DNA from 2 places in the Paenibacillus sp. FSL R10-2796 genome. Region 1 is predicted to be linked to the other one. Evidence: predicted binding sites of a transcription regulator. Region 1 holds the regulator's gene; the other holds the start of a gene.

Region 1 (7,505 bases):
TTTTGCCCTATCAAGAAATCTATCAAGCAGATGAACAGGCGGATTATTGTAAGGGAGAAGAGCATGTAAGGGGAAAATGGAATGGGGGAGCGTAATTGAGTAAAGATCGTTGGTTTACAGTAACGGAAATTGATCCGACCACCTATGCAATCAGTGAATATGGACATTGGGAAAAGGTGCATTCTTTTTTACTCTTGGGGCAAAAACAAGCCGCGTTAATTGATACGGGATTAGGTATTGATAATATAAAAAGAATAACGGATCAGTTAACGGATTTACCTATCGCTGTCATAACTACGCATGTGCATGCAGATCATATTGGCAGTCATGGGCAATTCGAGACAATCTATGTTCATAAAGCGGATGAGGATTGGCTGATTAACGGAATAAAAGGCTTGTCCCTTGCCCAGATTCGAAAAGATATGAGCCGGGACATCACCCTTCCTGTTCCTGAAACCTTTGATCCTAACACCTACATACCTTTTCAAGGGAAGCCAACAGCTCTTTTACAAGAAGGGGATGTGCTCGACATAGGCGGGCGTAAAATAGAAATATACCATACACCAGGTCATTCGCCAGGTCATATCAGCCTTTTTGATCATGCCAACGGATATCTGTTTACAGGTGATTTATTGTATGACGTTACGCCAATCTATGCCTTTTACCCTTCGACTAGTCCGGTTGATTTAGTGGCATCCTTAGAAAAGATTACGGAAATTCCAGGAGTTACCCAAGTATTCGGTTCTCATAATACACTGGGTTTAGATCCATCTATTTTACAAGAGGTCAAAAAGGCGGTTCGTGAGTTACGTGAGCAAAAGGTAGTGGCACATGGTACGGGCATTCACCAGTTTGATGGGTTTAGTGTGCAATTTTAGATTTTTATGTCGAAAACAAATGGGGGTATGGCGATATGGCGTCTACATCAAAGGCTTTTGCTAGATCAATGGATTCTTATTTAAACTACATTAAAATGCCTTGGGGGAGATTGTTTTATCATTCCGCTTGGCAGCAAATTGACAATCACTGCAGCTCTGAAGAGGTTCAATCTATTTTAGATATCGGCTGTGGTTTTGGGATAACCAGTCGTGAATTCGCAAAAAAAGGTTATACAGTTACAGGGATAGATCCGACTCCAGAGATGATAGTCATTGCGCAAGAGTCTGCATGTAAAGACGGTCTTAACATAGCCTTTAGATCGGCAACGCTACAAGATGCAGATGTATTAGCGGACGGATATGACTGGATTTTTTGCCATAATGTGCTTGAATATCTCGATGATCCAAAACAATTGTTAATGGACATTAGTAAAAAACAAAATGAAAACGGAATGCTTTCTCTTATAACTCATAATCCAGTGGCAAAAGTGATGAAAAAAGCCGTTATGAATAAAGATCCTATGGGGGCTATAGACAGTATTGGAAACACGCAGGAATATAGCGGCATTATTCAAACAGACATTACCATCTATACAAAAGATCAATTAGTGGAATGGCTCGCGGAGTGTGGTTATGAGATTAGAAGTATATACGGAATACATAATATCTACGGATATATTGTGGATAATGAAATAAAAATGGATGAGCAATGGCATGTAGAAATGGTGGAGCTAGAGCTTAAGTTAAGCAGTTTATCTCCATACAAGGACGTTGCTATTTTCACACATCTTATTGCGCAAAAAGCAACTTAATTATTCAGAGACGATTGACCTGAACAGTGCATGCAATTGCTGTACTTGGGAGAAAGCTTCCTTGTACTGGTTGTCGGATTGTCGAATAGGCAATAAACCCGGCAAGAAGGAGATACAATACACAGGCATTTCTTTGCTGTTCATATATATTTTAAGCGTAAGCTCTTCAATCACATTAGCTTCTTCATCAGCTTCCTTAAGGACGTTAATATCTGCACTTGTTGCAGTAGTTTTGCTGTTTTGATGTCTTTTGGAGACTTTTGAAAGGGTGAGTGCGTTAACCACAATCTCGGATCCCATTACATTATCAAAAGAGTATAGCTTTGCTACTGCTTTTTTGTTACTCTTCGGATTTTTGGTACCGATTGCCAATTTTTTATTAGGCTCGTTAAGTGCAATCAAGTGAGATTGATTGGGGGGAATGAATGTTTTGGTGAAGCTGATGTTAAAAGATGAGGTCGCATTAACTAGCTTAGAAATTTCAGATGAAGCAGATAGCGTTTTCAATTTTATAATGGCGGCACTTAGAATTAAAACAACTCCTAAAATAGCAAATAAGTACATCAGGATAATCAGCATATAATCACACCTCCTAGTTATCTCATTAGACTCAAATTGTTGCTTATTGAAAGATATGCCTGAATGATCTCCACTAGTATCTTTTAAAAGGGAAATTCGTGGAATTATAGGATCGGCTTCACGATTAACCCAAAAAAAGCACCCAGAGAAACCTTCCGATTCTGCAAATGATGCAAAATTGGGGGTTGCTGCAAGGGTGCTTTTTAAGATGATTATGAAAACCTATAGAAAATTGAAGGCAGTGATATGATCGGTATAAACAATCAGCTGTTTGTATTCGATCGGAGTCCCATAACTAGCATAAGGTCTTACAGTAACGTCATTGAGGACAACAAAGTTATAGCTGAAATTTTTATCAGGGTGTTCTGCTCCCAAATAAGATATGTATTCGTCTACAATTACATCATCCATCAAAGATTTTAAATCAAATACATCCTCTTTGTTGGAGACGGTTGGAGAGACGATTCCCTGAATGCTGCCAAAAGAGGTGAGCAAATTCACTTTTTTTCCACTAGCTTGTTCATCATTTAAAAGTAAACCGGACAGCTTACCCAGTGCATCGACTTTAAAATCGACGAGGGTTCTAATTTTTGAATTATTCAAACTAAACACATCCTTTTCAGTTTGCAATCCTGTTAACAATATTCGACATATAATCACCAAACTCCTAGTATGCTAATGAAAAAATACTTACTTATGTAATGACCCCCATTTTTTAATGTGATTTGGGGGTTGCCGAGCCTCCATTCGAATTTAATTTCTTATCGTTACTCGTGTGCCTATAGGGACAATAGCAGCGAGTGCTAACACATCCTCGTTGTACATCCGGATGCAGCCGTGGGACACCTCTTTCCCAATGGAGGAAGGGTCATTGTTTCCATGAATTCCGTAGTGTGGTTTAGACAGTCCCATCCAAAACACACCGAAGGGACCCCCTGGGTCGGGTTGTTTGTTAATAATAGTGAATTCACCCACTGGGGATTGGGTTAACATCTTACCGATGCCGACAGGGAAACCTCTAATCACAATATCATTGTCCAGAAGATATAACATTCGTTGGGTCAGATCTACAATAATTCGGTAGTTGGGCATTATACGCAACACTCCTTTCTAATTAGGATATGAGCAGAACGCCTAAAGGGTTATTCATAGAAAATGGCCATTTTAGCCATTGGGAACAAATGTTCGTAAGTGGTTGGAAAAGCAAAAAAAACGTAGAAAAAAGGCTGTTCCGCATATGCGGAACAGCCTTTTATGTTAGAAGTGCATACTTAGTGGATATCTCGAAACAATCCGATGACTCTTCCGAGAATAGTTACGCGATTAAGGCGAAGCGGCTCATAAGCTGGATTCTCCGGCTGAAGCCGTATATGATCACGTTCCTTGTAAAAGGTCTTAACGGTTGCTTCATCTTCTTCGGTCATGGCTACAACGATATCTCCGTTGTCCGCTGTTTGTTGTTGGCGAACAATCACATAGTCACCATTCATAATGCCTGCGTCAACCATACTATCACCCATGACAGACAGCATAAATACTTTGTTGTCACCTACATAGTGAGTAGGAAGTGGGAAGTAGTCTTCGATATTCTCTGTAGCAGTGATAGGTACCCCGGCGGTAACTTTACCTACGACAGGAATCCGTGAGATGGTCTGCGCGAATTGGTGAACATTCTCTGAATCCTCTTGGCCTAGTAATTCTATTGCACGTGGCTTCGTTGGATCTCGACGAATAAGTCCCTTCTTCTCAAGCCGGTCCAAATGACCGTGAACTGTGGAGCTGGAAGCAAGGCCAACAGCTTCTCCAATTTCCCGGACGGAAGGTGGATAACCCTTGCTGCGGACTTCGCTTCGTATAAATTCCAGGATCGCCAGCTGGCGACTTGAAATCTTTGACATTGGAATCAACCCCATATAGTAATGTTTGGGAAAATTATAACATAGAACTACCGTTCGCACAAACATAAGTTCTAACTATTATAAATATTAATCTGCTAGAGTTAAAAAATGGTAGATGAATGATAATAAAATGAACCGTTTGAGTCTCTCGAAAAAAAGAGAACAATTGTTCTGAAATAGTATTGAACAAAACACATGTTCGTGTTATTATGGATTCGAAAGTAAGAACAAGTGTTTGGAGGATGATAATTATGCTAAAATACAGTACATACCGCAGCATCTACGATAAGGCCCCAGTGGTTGAATCTTTAGGACATAATGACGTTGCCCGTAATTCCGCTAAGGTGAAAGAGATAACGGAACGTTTGCTTGGAGGGATGATTTCGTTGTTCCGTCAAGATTTCTTTATTAAGTTAATATTGATTATCGTGCTAGTATTTTCTGGCCTAACAGTAGTGGGAAATGTGTTTGCAGGATCGACGACTATAATGAAGGAAGAGAAGCGGATTGTGGTTGAACGTGGAGATACACTATGGAGTATTGCTCTTAAGAATAAACCTGCTGATATGAAGACAGTTGTTTATATAGAAGGAATTAAACGTTCAAGTGGGATTAAGAGTAGTCAAATTAACGCTGGAGACATACTTACTTTACCTATTTATTAATTTTCTGAGAACATAATAGAATGACCAGTAGAGCTTGCAGGGAGTAGACCTTGACAAGCTCTTTTTCTCATGGCAGAGTTAGAATTAATTTATAGGGGGAGGGAAAGTATTGAATATTGATGAGTTGGTCGCGCGAATTAACGAATTGGCACGCAAACAGAAGAGCGTAGGCCTTAATCAAGAGGAAGTGGCGGAACGCGCCAAGCTTCGTGAAATTTACCTGGGGAATATCCGCAATAACTTCCGAGCACAATTAAATACTATTGAAGTAGTAGATAACGATGAGCATGAACAAGGTAACAAGGGGCTTAAACATTAGCTCGCTGTTCCTTTTCATAGATATTTCAGGATGACTAGGGGGAACGCACATGGCCCGTTCTTGGGAAAGAATGGTTCAACGCAACACACAGCAAATCAACAAGCAAAGAAAGAAACAAGGCAAGGATACGATTTATGCCTCTAAATCTCCTACCCAGAATGCCGAAGTCTTTAAAGGTCGCAACATTGCATTTCCGGTAGTGTTAGTGATACTTGGCACTATGTTTTGGGTAGTTGGTTCTATTGATCAGGCCAAAGGCAATGGCATGCTGGCTAATTGGCTGGGAGTAGTACTGTACTATTTGCTGGCAGCGCTATTGTTCTTCCGTCGTCCGTACTTGAAGGTGGAAAAAGCAAGACTGTCCACTATTAAATTCAATCGCGAACGCGGGCTTCCAGCTGCAGATATTGAGAAAATCACCCTTTCGCGTGGAGCTGTAGTCATTAAGCACAAAGGGAAACGTACGAAATGGATTTTCACAAAACTTATGAATCGCTATGATACTAATGCGATGAGTACAAGATTAGAAGCATTTGCTAAAGCTCACAACATTGAAGTAGTTCACGAATAGAACTAGACCAGTTAAAGGGAGAGGGAGACCTGTAATGCCAATTTCTGCTGTACTATTTGACCTTGATGATACATTGCTGTGGGATGATCGGAGCGTCGAAGAAGCATTTCGTTCTGCTTGTGAAGCCGCCGGGGATACGATTGATCCACAAGAACTAGAAGTTGCAGTTCGTAAGGAAGCAAGTAGCTTGTATGAATCTTATGAGACGTTCCCATTTACAAAGATGATCGGAATTAATCCATATGAAGCACTCTGGGCTAACTTTACGGCAGGTGAACAGCCAGAATTCCGTCAATTGGAGCAGCTTGCGCCGGTATATCGTAAAGAGTCTTGGCGTCGCGGACTTGCAGCGTTAGGGGTGGAAGACGAAGCACTAGCTGAGACCTTGGCAACTAAATTCGCAGCAGAGCGCAGAAAACGTCCATACATCTATGAAGAAACAATGCATGTACTGGAGCAGTTACGGGGTCAAGTGAAGCTTTTGCTACTTACGAACGGCTGTCCTGCACTGCAACAAGAGAAACTAGATGGTGTGCCAGAGTTAATTCCTTTCTTTGATCATATTGTGATTTCCGGAAGCTTTGGTAAAGGCAAACCGGATAAGGAAATTTTCCTGCATGCTTTAGAGCTTCTTGATGTAACTCCTGAGCAAGCAGTTATGGTCGGCGATAAGCTTACAACGGATATCCGTGGGGGGCTGGCAGCAGGGTTGACCACGGTCTGGATCAATAGAAAAGGTAGAGCACCTAGTCTTGATATTCATCCGGATCATGAAATCAATCACCTTGAGGAACTTCTTCCACTAGTTCAATCTTTGTAAGATTTACAGAGCTATTAGCTCCAATATAAAGACTTTATAAAAGCAGCGAGTTTCTGAGATCCTAAGAAACTCGCTGCTTTTCTGTACATACATACTAACATAAGGATTTCATTAGATTTTTAAGTAAATGATTTAAGTCACAAGACTAATGCGGAATTGATGCAAAATACTGAAAAACCAATAATAATGTGTATAATAGATGGAGATGTATAACATGAATTGGTAGATTTTTATTATTCGATAATGATTGGGAGGGCTCCAAATGATGAGATCGAAGAAATTAGTCGCTGTATTATTAGGTGCAACACTTCTAGTACTAGGTGGATGTTCTTCAAATGGAACCAAGCATTCAGAAATACATAACATGAATATGAACATGTCTATGGAACCTATCAAAGTCGAACTACAATGGAGTCCTGAAGAAGTTGTTGTAAATCAAAAGGTAACCTTTGAAGCTGTGGTGACCCAAGATAACGAGGCAGTAGATGATGCAAAAGAGGTTCTGTTCGAAATTGTGAATAAAAATGATGAGGGACAGAAAATAGAGCTTAAGGGAAAGCTAATTGGTAAAGGAGTCTATCAAGCAGAAGGGACCCTTGAAAAGGAAGGACAATATAATGTCACTTCACATGTGACAGCCCGGACACAGCACTCTATGCCTAGCAAAGAGCTGTCTGTGAAACCATGATTCAAAGGTTCGCAAAGGTTACTGAGCAATAACAGATAAAGCAGAGTGGAAAGGAAGGCTTTTCGAAATTCCTTTATTCTGCTAAACTTACTCTAATGTTTTACTGGGGGGACTATTAGTTGGCTAAATATACACTTGAGGAAAGCTTACAACAAAGGATTTTGATCCTTGATGGCGCAATGGGCACGATGATCCAACAGGTGCCTCTTACTGGAGAAGATTTTGGAGGCGATGAGCTGGACGGCTGTAATGAAATGCTGGTATTAACACGTCCA
Region 2 (7,505 bases), 1.5 Mb from region 1:
CGTAGCCATGCAGCGCAGCATATTGCCCACTCGTATTTTTAAGCTTCTCCATGAGCTCGTCTGCACTTTCCAAATAATCATGTTGGCCGCTTATCACACCCTTTCCCTGCAAGTAATAGAGGGTATTCAGCAATAGCTGAGCCGAGGACGACAGCCCCGAATCCGCCGGAGCCATTTGTAATCTGCGAAAAGCCATCTGCCACTGCACATCGCCCACGAACCTTGATGCTGAATCAACCATCTGACGAATAATCCGCTGCTCCATCTATTCTCACCATCCTTTTAAATCTTTTTAAGTTATAGTATGGGGACAATAATGACATGAACTCAGCGAATGGACATGAAGTTGTAAAATAAGTTGGGACGATATAAGGAACTGCTGAATAAATTCACGGCTCAACAAAAAAAGGAGCTCCGCGGCTCCTCATTACTTTTTTTCTTATCTCGTGTACCTTAAAGGCAATAGCTCAGTGATTTCATATTTAGCTAATCGGTCATCCTCCGATACAATTATCTTGCAGTCTATTCCGTAATCCGCAATTAACTCTCGGCACATGCCGCAGGGAGAGACTACTTTAATCTCTTTTTCCTCGCTGTCTGGATCAGAATGCCTTACCGCAACAATCGTATCAAATTCCTTATAACCTTCGGATATCGCTTTGCCAATCACCATCGCCTCTGCACAGACTGTAATCCTCCCCATGCTGGCTTCCACATGTACCGCTGTAAAAATCTCTCCTGTTTTAGTACGAAGCGCTGCACCCACATGGTGCCGTCCCCATTCATAACGCCTAGTAATTATATCTTCGGCAGCCGTAATAAGCGTCTGATCCTCAATGGTAATTATGTACTCCATATCCAGTTCCGTCCTCCTTTATTTTACCTAATTATATTAAATCGCACTGAATTATGATATAAGATATACTATTTTAAGTGCCAAAAAAGGAGGAGCAGAATTGAAAGTAAAAAAATGGATCTCCAGTCTCATCATTGTTGCATTACTTGCTTTGGCTAGTTACTGGTTTGAACAAAACGGAGAGCCTACAGACCCCTCGTCTCCATCCGATTCGAGTGTTGTTCAGCTAACCTTCCCATCAGACCGCTATCCTGAGACCGCCAAACATATTCAGGATGCCATTGCGAAAGGTGAATCCGCCACATGTACGATTAACCGAGAGCAGGCTGAAGAGAACCGTAAAGAGTCCTTAAAAGGGATCCCCACTAAAAAGGGGTATGACCGGGATGAATGGCCAATGGCTATGTGTAAGGAAGGCGGCATTGGTGCCGACATTGAATACATAACGCCAAGCGATAACCGCGGGGCAGGAAGCTGGGTTGGCAATCAGCTGGAGGATTATGCAGACGGAACGCGGGTAGAATTTATGTTTAAATAACGGTCTGTCTGACCAGCCCCAGGCAACAGAATAGCCCCACCTGGCATTCGCCAGATGGGGCTACACTGCACATCAGCTAACTTAGAATAAGCAAGCTTTAGTGATGATAACCAGCAAGATGAAAAGTACCAGAATTGCTCCTGTTGAAGTCCAAGGACTACACACCGGACCTACTGATGCTGGACTTACTACCGGACCTACGTTACAACCACAACCATGTTCCATTCCCATTTTCAATTCCTCCTAATGATTAATGACTACAGCACAAGATATGTAAAAAGGAGATAAGCCGTTTGGGCGAATTGGCAAACAAATGCCAATCACCTAATGAATTGAAGGTGGACAGTCGATAAACAGGATATACACAAAGGAGGTGCAATATGGATATAGCTGCATTATCAATGGCAATGAGCCAAGCATCCTTAGCTCAAAATGTTGGGATACAGGTCATGAATATTGCCAAGAATCAGGCTGAAACCCAGAGCCAAACCATGGTGGAAATGCTGGGCAAAAGCGTTGCTCCTAATTTGGGAAAAACACTTGATATTAGTGTGTAATTGCTTTATGCTAAGGATACATGAGAACGAATGTTCCTGTGTATCCTTAGCATTTTTTTACTCTACATAGCCCTTCGGGCTTTTCTTTTGCGCATTTATGCGAACATACGATCCCATTAGTGATTTATTAGTGATTTTAAACGAGGTGAATAAGTTGGAGAACATGAAATCATATTATCAAATGACTGTGCTTGAGAAATGGACGGAGGATTTATACAAGCGATTAAATCTTCATCAGCCCTCACAAATTTCAATATCGTATATTGCAGAGCGGCTTAATATCTGGGTTCATTATTTGGATGTGAGAAGCAAGAGCATTGAAGCGTCTGCAGGGATGTACAGCCTGTTTATCGACAACCGCCTTCCAGCCAATCTTCAACGGCTAGAGTTTCTTCATGAACTGTGTCACCTCCTTCGCCATGGCAGTGATAATCAGACCTTGATGCCAGAGCATTTCACGCGGGCACAGGAGGATGAATCCGAGCGTTTTATCTTGTATGCGGCGATGCCTTACTCCATGATCTCCCGCATGACATTGCCTGAGCAACGGGAGGATGCCATCTCCTATCTCGCAGCAGAATTTCAAGTTCCTGCCGAGCTGGCCTTACAGCGGATTGATCAGATCCAAAGACGTGTGTTCCAAGGGCAATTATTGGCCGTGATGGGAAGAAACGAAGAACGACTGACACATATTCGCAACGGATCACGGAGATAATAAGCTTAGTTGCAATAGTGCTCTGCATATTCATTTATGGTGGAATTTCTCGTGAGGGGGAACGACATGGAAGCCATTAAAGTAATTGAATTATTACTGACTCATCCGGATTATAATGTAGATGCAGTACACCCCGAAATCCCGGATTTCGTGGGCATTGAGACGATTGAGGTGGATCACGAAACGGGGACCTTCTCCATTTTATTGCAAGAACCCAAAGAGGACTAAAAGAGAATCATTATTCTTCATAAGTTAAAAGGCAGCAAATATAGTATGTCCCGGCAATTCTTCGTTCGCTTATGCCTGGATTACTATTGTTATTTGCTGCCTTTTTGTATAATCTGTTATGCAAATACAAAATGTATCACCAATAAGAACTAGAATAATGAATATACCGACAAAACCCCATATTAAAAACCATAAGATTTCCACCCCGGCAGCCTTGGACTTACCTGGTCCTCCAGCATCTTAATTTGCTGCTCCAGCTCCAGTATTTTCTCTTCCTCCTGCGTCATATATCTATGAATGACATAACAGTCTCAGCATATTATCTTATACTATATACAAATTATCTATATGGAGGGAATTAATGAAGAAAAAAACAAAACTAATCTTCATCGTTCTAATCCTTTTAATCTATGGGATAACATCCTTAGCCCTTCACTCCTTCCAAAATCATATGAACAGAGAAGTCATTCATTATCTAGTAGAGACGAGAAATTATAAGAAAGAAGATTTTGATAAAGTATACACCCAGATTGCCAAAGCTCCCCTCGTAAGTACCACGGTGATTTTTGCAGACGAACCCTACGCAAGATACTTTTATCGAAAAGAAAATGGAAGGATCTTTCAATACAGCAGGGCTCCTGTTAAAGGTAATGATCCTAGCTATACATATAAACATATCGAGGAGAATCTCCCGTGAAGGAGTTGCCCTATTAAAAAGACGCGTTTGTCCAGCAGTCAGCACTTTGCTGCTTGGGCAAACGCGTTTTTTTGATCTTCCCTGCTCTAAATAGGTAAACATCGTTTGCGTAGACAGGTGATGGTAGAGGGTCCAGGACATGCGCCGATGCACTTGATTAAAGAGAATATGGATAAGCAACTTGTAACTTGTAACGAAGCCCCTTTTTATACATTAGGTCCACTGACTACAGATAACATTGGCGTGGTTCTTAGCAGCTATCGGACACAGTTGATCTTATGCGCGGTATAACACTCCATTTCAAAGTGTAGCGGACCCCATAGCCTTTATTGGCATGAAAAACACCATATAAGACCTCCTTTTTAAGGAATAGCGTCACTGGAGTCCGCGAACCTGCTCAAAAGCCTATAAATATGCAAATAACGACTTCTGAGTCCGTAAGCCTCTGGAGATAATTTATGAATAGGTATTCTTTACGCTCAAACACAAAGGAATTTCCTCAGGAACAAAATGTGACCTAATGCCGTCCTAAATGGTGTTATAGGTAAAGGGGGGCACAGTATCATGCAGCGATCCATGACCCGGCCGGGAAATCATGTGATGAAGAGTTACGAAATCTACGCAGATATGCTGTTCCGGATCGCTTTGGTCCATCTAGGCAACCGGCAAGATGCCGAAGAAGCCACTCAGGATACCTTCATCAAGCTAATAGAAAAAGCGCCGGAGTTCAAAGATGCCGAACATCAGAAGGCATGGCTAATCCGGGTAATCACCAACCATTGTAAAACACTACTGGGCAGAGGCTGGCGCAAGCGCGAGGTTAAGCTGGAGAGCGCTGAGCCAATTGCGGCAGACAGCCCCGAGGATTGGGCTCTGCTGCAGTTAGTTATGGCGATGCCCATGAAGTATAAAACCGTAATCCATCTTTATTATTACGAGGACTATCCCATCCAGGAGATCAGCAAGATTCTGCAGATTAGTCAGTCTGCCGTGAAGATGAGACTTCAGCGGGGACGGCAACTGTTAAAACTGGAGCTGGAAGGAGCGGAACCACAGTGAAGGAAGATCAGTTTCGAACAACATATAAGAAAGCGGTGGATTCGATGAAACCAGGTGAAGAGATGAAAAAAGAATTGTTCAATAAAATAGAGCAGCGGCAGGAGCGGAAGCGTCCGCGCAAAACCGTTTATATCGCGGCAAGTGTCGTGCTCGCCGCAGGAATAGGTCTGGCTGGGTCTAGTATATGGCAGCAGTTGAACAGTCAGAGCTCCCCAGGGCAGGTTACCCAGGTAACTCCGGAAGCAAGTAATGCTGGCAATTCAGGCACAGCTACATCCGGCAGCATTGTCATTCCCAAGCTGAAACTGCCAGATAAGGAGTCTGGCGTGAAGGCAGATATGATCGCCTTGGTCGTGTATAAAAATAATATTTATACACAGTCAGCGACTCGCATTGACGCTGCCGATGCTGCTGCTCTACGCGGTGATAAGTTGGGACGCACTACAGGCGGCATCAACGAATGGAGCGGTAACGACGAATATATTGAGTTAGCCTCGAACATCGGCGAAACGGATCTCTATTCCGTGAAGGGCTATGACCCCAGCTTTCTGATTATGTCCTATTCGGTAATCAACGGCGAGGTATTCGCCGAACTGTATGAGCACACCAACGGCATCACCATAAACAGCGGCGCCGACCTGTTCGGCAAGCTGAATCTTGAAGGCCGAGTTACTTCAGCTCAATGGGAAAGCTTCAACAGTTGGAACAACGGCCTCCAGCAGCAGGCGCCACTCGCCAATGGCGAGGCGCTTGATAGCTTCCTGACAGCCCTCCAAGCGGCTAAACCACTGGCAGCAGAGCCGCTGATCGAGCAAGGCATCTACGACAGCGAAGACCGTAAGATCATCTATTTACAGCTGGAAGACAACGCCCGAGTAGAGCTGACGCTGTTCGGTCAAGGACTTGTACGCTACGGTCAAGCACCGGTATTCTTCGAGGTCGAATCCGGGGCATTCCAGCAGCTGTGGAACAGCATGAAACTTTAGGAATGCTGGTGGAAACCCAGGGATAGCGGTTGGGACTGCGATCGGGACTGTAATCAGAACTGCGATCGGGACTGTAATCAGAACTGCGATCGGGACTGCGATCGGGACTGCGATCGGGACTGCGATCGGGACTGCGATCGGAACTGCGATCGGGACTGCGATCGGGACTGCGATCGGGACTGCGATCGGGACTGTGATCGGGACTGTGATCGGGACTGCGATCGGGACTGTGATCGAGACTGCGGTTGGACTGCGATCGGGACTGCGATCGGAAGCAATTAAGGACAACGTTTCGGTCACCCTGCTCTCCATTGGACAATTTAGCTGGCTGCTAACAAAAACGGCGCTGCTTCAAAACCATTTCATGGTTTGGAGCAGTGCCGTTTTGTGCTTTACTGAATGGTTTATGAACTCGCATACTAGATATGCTGGTTGTAGAGGTGAGACTACTGATTGTTCCTTTAAAAGCTGCTTCTCATTGTAATTTCTGCAACTAAATCTGTGAGGAGCACGGCACTAACGAGCTAACGAATTAACGAACTAACCTCCTCCACCTCGAGCTATCGGACCCAGATGTCGCTATTTGCTGATTTTCAGCCTTAAGAGCATGGTTTCGGACTCCATGGACGCTAATGCCTAGAAAGAGGCTCACATGCGGTACTTTTTATGCCCATAGCGACTATGGAGTCCGTTAGAATTGCAAATGTGGAAAAAACCGCTTTAAGGGTCAGCTGTGTCCGACAGGAGAAGCATCGTTCACGTAATTGTTATCGAATCAAATTTCAAAAGAACACAGGGTCTCTCTCCACTTCCGATTGCTACAAAAAAGGAACGCCCAACATGGACGCTCCTTTTTTTCTTATTCGTCTACAAAATTCTAGCTAGTTACGCATTTACACTTTCCGTTTTACGATCCTGTCTTGCGTGTAATGTTTTCATTGCAAATCTTGCGATCGGCTGCGCAACCAACAGTTCAATCCAAAATGCTATTCCAAAGTTTCTCGGCCAGATGTGAAGGAAGTTTTTAAGTGGATCCAGGCTTATTTGTTTCGTCCCAACCCATGTGCCGATAATTGATAGTAAAATAGATAACACTGTGACATTCAATAAAGTATTCAACAGAATCCTTGCATTAAATCCATCGGTTTGTCCCATGAATTTCGGCATCACTTTTCCAACAATCGGTCCTGCAACTAATCTTACGGATAAAACTACGATCATCCACATAAACGGAATAACCTTTAGTGTATCTATATACACTTCCTTACTGAAGCCGCGTTCCAAACCCACAATAATAGGGGCAATAGTGTTAACTGAAATGATTGAAATAATGAGTAAAAATAGTATACCTTCTTTTCCGTTTCTGGGCAGTCTTGTGTCTCCATGCATGTTTGTCATCTCCGTGAATAATATTTCAGATGGCAGACGTATCATGAGACATATATTTTTGGCCCAATAAAAAAGACCAATATCTCTACACACTGATATTATAATTATAACATTTATTTAAAATGAATGTCAGACCTTCTATTTAAAATTCTTAAAATTCTCCTCCTGATAGCGAATAGTTACCTGCATGCGCCTTACAAGATCAGCAGTGGCAGAGAAGTCGTAAAAATCGTCAATTGCTGTTCAACTTATAATCAAGTTATCTTCAGATTTCTGAAAATTTATTTGTATTTCCCCACCTAATTAGACCTCTCAGTATTCATTTCCGCGATTTTTCTGATTCCCTTGTCCAAACACAATGAATCTCAATTCATATATATATAGCAAACTAATAAAGAGGTGAAGCTCATGGCAACAACAACAGGCATCATTACGAACACAGGGACTACCCCAGCATCCAACGTGCTCATTAATATCGAT

What was found. The regulator LexA, encoded in region 1, represses DNA repair genes until DNA is damaged. The targets are predictions, from matches to a motif close to CGAACATATGTTCG.
Region 2: NST58_RS24790 (ImmA/IrrE family metallo-endopeptidase) is a predicted target of LexA. The motif match lies at 2,052-2,065, and genes of this name have one in related genera.

Annotation. Positions count from the first base shown of each region.
Region 1 covers NZ_CP150178.1:4,014,815-4,022,319, reverse strand. The annotation lists gene NST58_RS18220 (cupin domain-containing protein) at 1-95, shown strand, start outside; gene NST58_RS18215 (MBL fold metallo-hydrolase) at 96-878, shown strand; gene NST58_RS18210 (methyltransferase domain-containing protein) at 914-1,690, shown strand; gene NST58_RS18205 (hypothetical protein) at 1,691-2,269, opposite strand; gene NST58_RS18200 (hypothetical protein) at 2,492-2,872, opposite strand; gene NST58_RS18195 (L,D-transpeptidase) at 3,023-3,361, opposite strand; gene lexA (transcriptional repressor LexA) at 3,541-4,167, opposite strand; gene NST58_RS18185 (LysM peptidoglycan-binding domain-containing protein) at 4,419-4,832, shown strand; gene NST58_RS18180 (DUF896 domain-containing protein) at 4,942-5,151, shown strand; gene NST58_RS18175 (hypothetical protein) at 5,201-5,722, shown strand; gene NST58_RS18170 (HAD family hydrolase) at 5,757-6,542, shown strand; gene NST58_RS18165 (FixH family protein) at 6,805-7,230, shown strand; gene metH (methionine synthase) at 7,350-7,505, shown strand, end outside.
Region 2 covers NZ_CP150178.1:5,522,850-5,530,354, forward strand. The annotation lists gene NST58_RS24765 (glycosyl hydrolase) at 1-265, opposite strand, end outside; gene NST58_RS24770 (cytidine deaminase) at 440-856, opposite strand; gene NST58_RS24775 (NucA/NucB deoxyribonuclease domain-containing protein) at 957-1,394, shown strand; gene NST58_RS24780 (hypothetical protein) at 1,476-1,625, opposite strand; gene NST58_RS24785 (YjfB family protein) at 1,775-1,951, shown strand; gene NST58_RS24790 (ImmA/IrrE family metallo-endopeptidase) at 2,115-2,666, shown strand; gene NST58_RS24795 (hypothetical protein) at 2,733-2,894, shown strand; gene NST58_RS24800 (DUF3139 domain-containing protein) at 3,256-3,591, shown strand; partial or broken gene NST58_RS24805 (phosphomethylpyrimidine synthase ThiC) at 3,688-3,825, shown strand; gene NST58_RS24810 (sigma-70 family RNA polymerase sigma factor) at 4,156-4,650, shown strand; gene NST58_RS24815 (hypothetical protein) at 4,647-5,636, shown strand; gene NST58_RS24820 (hypothetical protein) at 6,522-7,025, opposite strand; gene NST58_RS24825 (hypothetical protein) at 7,434-7,505, shown strand, end outside.